2 regions of the Paenibacillus sp. RS8 genome follow, and region 1 is predicted to be linked to the other one. Evidence: riboswitches for the same ligand, from Rfam matches in the RefSeq annotation. Region 1 holds a riboswitch; the other holds the start of a gene.

Region 1 (3,113 bases):
AGCGTGCACATCATACGGCTCCATGATTTCAGCCGCTTTTTTATTCAATGTAGACATCACTGTGGTGAGGCGTGTGGTTTCTTCTGGTGATAGTTGATCCTTCTTAATAGAAGTTGTTAAGATGCCCACACCGATAGGTTTCGTTAGTATCAGCTTATCCCCCACCTGCGCGCCTGCATTCGTTCTTACTTTGTCCGGATGCACCAGCCCCGTAACAGCCAATCCGAATTTAGGCTCTTTATCGTCGATAGAATGTCCACCTACAAGCGTCGCTCCTGCTTCCTGCACCTTGTCCGCTGCACCGCGCAAAATGTCACCGAGAATGCTTTTATCCAGAACAGAGATAGGAAAAGCTACAATATTAAGCACTGTAAGCGGCTTACCACCCATAGCATAAATGTCACTTAACGCATTGGCTGCTGCAATTTGCCCAAAGGAATAAGGGTCGTCCACGATCGGTGTGAAAAAATCAACAGTTTGCACTAACGCGAGTTCATCGCTTAAACGATACACGCCTGCATCATCACTAGTATCCAAACCTACAAGTAGATCCGGATTAGGAACGGTTGGTGGCAGACTGCGAATAACCTGCATGAGATCGGCGGGACCGATTTTGCAGCCGCAGCCTCCTTTTGAAGATAATGAAGTCAATTTTATAGTTTCGGCTTGAGACATCATGACTCAGCTCCTTTAGATAGTTAATATCGAATATCTTTAATCTTACATCAGTAGACAGCAATGTACAAAATGCATAGCTACCGATTGGATTTCATTATTCTGTTCTTTGAGAAGTGCTATGAGTGGTATTCTTTCGATTAATAGTATGCTAAAGGCTGGCTCATTCGTAGATTTCGCTACTTTGGGCCAGCCTTTAGTTCGATACTCTGTACTTTAGGGAGGTTTTCCCTAAAATACTATACAAAAGAACGTCCCGCAGCCAGTTCATACTCCCAGCTATAGAACGCCCTCATTTCTTGCTTAAACGTTAGCCGACCATTAAGACTCTGAAGAGGTTTATGCAATCTAAGGTGCTTTCTCCACTAGGATCAACTGATCTGCTGAGCATCCTGATGTTTCTCCAAAAAACGCTGAAGAATAGCATTAAATTTCTCCGGCTGACACAGATTACTAGGATCTAATGCGTTAGGAATGATCGCTAACTGAGCATGCGGCAGCTGAGACACCATATCCTTCATACAGTTGACTCCAAATTCACTAAAGTCACCGACTATACATAACGCGGGACGGTTAAAAGATTTTAAGCATCTAGTGTAATCCACATGACTAGTAGCCAGCCTTTGGCGATACAATTCCCGCGGACGTTTGTCGAGAAGTCCTCTTCTAATCTCGTTATAGGCCAGGTTCCAGCGTTCGCGATACATCATACGAATCGAAGGCAGTACAAGCTCACTAGGAGCGTAATACATTAACCAACTACAATATGCAGCCATAAGCTGAATTTTACCTACTATTGTTGATGCATGACTTCTACAAAAGCTATCGGCGACAACAATCGCCTTTACCCGTTCCGGGTATTGTTTCGCAATATGTTGAACGACGAGCCCCCCATAGGCGCTCCCGACAAAAACCGCCTCACGAATGCCCAAATCATTCAATAGCATAATTATATCTAGGCATTGCGTTTCAATAATCTCGTTTGGAGCCTGCAGCAATTCACCTGATTTGCCATTCCCCCGTAAATCGCACAGAATCACTTTATATTTATCAGAAAAATACTCTAATTGTGGTTTAAACATGCTATGTGTTAATCCATGTCCATGGATAAACACAACCGGAGTCCCTGTTCCAATGATTTCGTAATAGAGCGAAGTTCCATTCAGTTTAGCAATAGGCAAAATTAACACCTCTTTCACAGGTAGGTTCTATATCTATATGTGCTTATAAACGCAGCAAAAAACCACAGAGGGATTCTCTGTGGCTATTCATCATCAAATACGCCATTCATCCTCTCTCCATACGCTTACGAGGTTAGCTGTCGGATTCGGGCAGTGAGAGTTGCCCTACCTGTATGGATGCACTATTCAGCATCTGTAACAGGATTCACCCCATAACTAGTACCGACTGTCATATCGATTTCCAGTTGTTGGTTCCCCCGCTTTCCTTAACGGAAATTAAGCGGACTTCTTATGTAATTGTCAGTTATGTGATGAATCATACTCCGTGTAAGGTTTCTTGTAAAGTTGAGCCCTGGGCAAAATAATGATGAAAGCCATGCTTTTCATTTCATATTGAGCATACTCTTCGTTTTCTCTTTCTATTGCTCTTGTTTACTCGGTTTATTAAGAAAAAGCCGAGCGGTCATCAGAGATCAATCCCTGAACCACTCGGCTTCTTTATACAATCATTCGGCTACAACAGATCGGCGTTTTTCAATGCATGCTCCCAGCTCGGAAAAAAGAACAGCGCACTTCTCATAAGATCAGGATCGCTTTGCTTCACTTGTTTTTTACTGATCGAGCTTCCGTCAGTTTGAAGCTTTTTGATACGACTTAACACTTCATCAGCCTCCAAAGGAATTTCCATTGAAACACTCCTCTCTCAGTGACCTGGTTTCCAATCATTTTCTCCATAATATGCAAATTTATTCTTCATTTCGATTTATAAGGATTAAACCAGCTGATAGATCGGTTGTTCTGCAATAAAATAAGTAGGAATCGTTGGGTATTTCTCTGCCAAAACTTCAGCTAAATATTTCATTCCCGGGGCTTCACTCTCCGCATGACCTAACATAATCAGCGCATTCGATCTACCTTGATGTACTGCATCCCTCACATATTCCGGAGTTTCCCACTCTGGCCCTTCGCCAGCAATCAGTAAATCAAGATTGTGCTGATTAAAAAGAGGGATAGCCATTGTCCCGCCTCCTCTGTAACCCACTGATATCCCCACATGTCTGCATACCTGGGATAGGTCACCGGCAACACGTACATAGGGGATTCCTAGTTTTCTTTTTATGTACTGAGCCGCTTCACTTACTGTCATGGCAGGAATCGTTAGGATTGTAGCAGCGGGTTGCTGCTCATTCACATAAGCTGACCACTCAAGCTCTCGCAGCAAGCCGACCATGATCCCATCCGGTTTATGACGATGAC
Region 2 (3,113 bases), 3.3 Mb from region 1:
CGATTCAAGCCCTGTATCACGTACAACTCATGACTACACCCTTCTCGTATTTACCGGGGGGAACGGGCAACTGAACCTCGATGATCAGAGCGTGACGCTGAGTACAGATAAATGTTATCTACTAGCTCCCGGAATCTCCTATTGTACGAGCAATCAGGAAATGACCATGTATTATTATCTCATCACCTTTTCAGCAATTTATACAAAAGAGCATCCAGAACGTTATTCTGGCGAACTACTTTCAGGCAGACGCGAATTAATTGTCCACCCGTTCACTAAGGTAATCCGTCTTGTGGAAGATTTGCTTATGAACAAGAATAGCTTCGATGATGTGCAGCAATTCAAGCGACAATTGAAATTCCAGGAATTAATGCTGCTATTTTTTGAGCATAATTATCCTTCCAAGCATCTACCAAGTCCCACAGAATCCGTAGAAATGACTATACAATTCATAGAGGAGCATTATACAGAGAGCATCAGCGTGAAGCAGTTGGCTGAGCTTGCGGGGATATCGTTCTGGCAGTATACACCGATCTTTCAACAGCTTACCGGCAAAAAGCCACTTGAGTACCTGACCGATCTGCGCATTAGTCATTCCAAGCGCTTCCTGCAGGAATCGACGGAACCGCTGCGTGAAATTGCCAGACTGGTAGGCTTCTCCGATGAATATTATTTCAGCCGCCGCTTTCGGCAAAAAACCGGAGTTACCCCCGGACAATATGCGCATCAGCGAGGTCGTAAGCTTACCGTCAAAGATTGGACAGGCCATGAAGTGGAGATTCCAGAGCAAGCGAGACGCATTGTCTATCATGGAGAGACACTTGGCGACCTTCTCGCACTAGGCGTGAAGCCCATCGGAGGAGATGAAGCATTCGTGCGGAACAGCGTCTATAAACATCGGCTTAAAAAGCTCGCCAATGTTGGTTTCCCGCTGGACCCGCAGCTGACCGCTTCACTTAATCCAGATTTGATTATTTTGGCCAATAGTGATGAAAGAGCCTATAGGACCGTTTCCGGCATCGCCCCGACACTCACCTTTGATTCCTTTGCGCCACTCGAAAGTCGAATGCGAACACTAGGCAGCTGGCTCGGTAAACAACGCGAAGCCGAAGCGTGGCTGGAGTCATTTACAATCAAAAACGCTGCCATGTGGCAGCAGCTTTACGAGACCAGTCTCCAAGCCGGAGAGACTGCCTCTGCTTTGGTCTATGACCACGGAAATCATCTGTATGCTATGGGAATGTCCGGATTCTCCACAGCGCTTTATGCACCATGTGGTCTACAACCGACAGAGGAGATTCAAGCCATACTGGATGAAGAATTAGGGTTCGCTGAAGTTGATCCAGCGCGATTACCTGCTTATACTGGAGATCATATCTTCATGCTCATTCCTGAGCGTCCAGACTCACGGGCTGCTATGGAACTACTACTAGACAGTTCACTTTGGAAAAGTCTTCCGGCAGTACGTCAGGGACATGTTTATCTGCTCGACGGAAGCAAATGGAACTCTAGTGATGCGTTAACTCGGGAAAAGCTGCTAACGCTGCTACCTAAACTGCTCGGTGGAAGCACCCCTAGTAATTGAAGGTGAATCTAGGATTCCCTTTTGACTTTTCAAAACTTCATGGGGTATACTTTACCTACGCTTAATTTCCAACTTTTACAGTTGAAAAGCGGGGGAACCAGTTAATTGGGGCGAATCATTGAGCATTAGAATGTAGGGTACCATCTTACCCGAGTCCGTCAGCTAACCTCGTCAGCAGTGGATGGGTCTGCTTTTCATGTTATTTACATAACCAGAGACCCTTGCTAAGGGTCTCTTTTTGTGTTTTTTTGGACCCTGCTGGCAGTAGATTGGCCTTTGACACTAAGGCTTCCTCTTTTCTCACACAAAGGGACAAAGGAGAGATGTAAGTGCAAAAGGTAAAGTACATCACGGATATTCACAAAATTGCTATGTTGTCTGATCTGGAAAAAGAGAACTTGAAAGAAATCACGGACAAATTTGTTTTTCGTGTGAATGACTACTATCTGTCTTTAATCAACTGGGACGATCCAGATGATCCCATTCGTAAACTGGTTATCCCTAACGAAGGTGAACTGCTGGAATATGGACGTTGGGATGCTTCGGATGAAGACACGAATTATGTGGTGCCGGGATGTCAGCACAAGTATAAAACAACAGCATTACTGATTGTATCCGAGGTCTGCGGAGCCTATTGCCGCTACTGCTTCCGTAAACGCCTGTTCCGAAATGACGTGAAAGAAGCGATGTCTGATGTCTCTCCGGGTCTGGAGTATATTGCAAACCACCCTGAGATTAACAACGTTCTTCTTACGGGCGGTGACAGTTTAATTCTCTCCACACCAAAGCTAAGATCCATTATTGAAAACTTAAGAAGCATTGAGCATGTCAAGATTATCAGATTAGGTTCGAAGATTCCCGTATTTAATCCGATGCGGATCTCGGAAGACGAAGAGCTGCTGGAGCTGATTCGTACTTACTCTACCGAAGACAAGCGAATTTATGTTATGGCGCATATCAATCATCCTCGTGAAATCACACCTGAAGCCAAAAAAGCATTTAAAGCCCTCCACAACGCTGGGGCAATTGTCGTAAATCAGACCCCCGTCCTTAAAGGCATCAATGATGATCCAGTTATATTGGGAGAATTATTAGACCGACTCTCATGGGCTGGCGTAACACCTTACTACTTCTTCGTGAATCGTCCCGTTGCCGGAAACCGAGATTTTGTATTACCTCTTGAGCAAGTCTATCAAATTGTAGAAGAAGCCAAAGCCAGAACCTCAGGACTTGGCAAAAGAGTACGCCTATCCATGTCACACACCTCCGGAAAGATAGAAATTCTCGCCATTGATAACGGAAAAGCCTATCTTAAATATCATCAATCCAGAGATCAGGAATACGGAAAGTTCATGATTCTAGATTGCCCTAAGGATGCAGAATGGTTTGATGATCTGCCCGGAAATGAGGAATATTGGACCCCTCCTGTGAAAAAGAATGACGCTATTATTTCTGTTAATGAGTTATCAAACAAGACTGCGGATCTGATTTGTAAATAATTCAATCGATTCTTTTAATAAAAATCCTG

The links. Region 1 has a riboswitch for cyclic di-AMP ahead of ACDZ28_RS02965 (alpha/beta fold hydrolase). Riboswitches for the same ligand answer to the same signal wherever they lie in the genome.
Region 2: another riboswitch for cyclic di-AMP. It lies ahead of ACDZ28_RS20125 (KamA family radical SAM protein); the one in region 1 lies ahead of ACDZ28_RS02965 (alpha/beta fold hydrolase).

The regions. Positions count from the first base shown of each region.
Region 1 is NZ_CP168131.1:436,399-439,511, forward strand. Features, by position in the region: gene selD (selenide, water dikinase SelD) at 1-678, opposite strand, end outside; gene ACDZ28_RS02965 (alpha/beta fold hydrolase) at 1,047-1,856, opposite strand; cyclic di-AMP (ydaO/yuaA leader) riboswitch at 1,963-2,149, opposite strand; gene ACDZ28_RS02970 (hypothetical protein) at 2,371-2,544, opposite strand; gene ACDZ28_RS02975 (Nif3-like dinuclear metal center hexameric protein) at 2,629-3,113, opposite strand, start outside.
Region 2 is NZ_CP168131.1:4,266,456-4,269,568, reverse strand. Features, by position in the region: gene ACDZ28_RS20130 (helix-turn-helix domain-containing protein) at 1-1,585, shown strand, start outside; cyclic di-AMP (ydaO/yuaA leader) riboswitch at 1,634-1,775, shown strand; gene ACDZ28_RS20125 (KamA family radical SAM protein) at 1,915-3,084, shown strand; gene ACDZ28_RS20120 (hypothetical protein) at 3,086-3,113, opposite strand, start outside.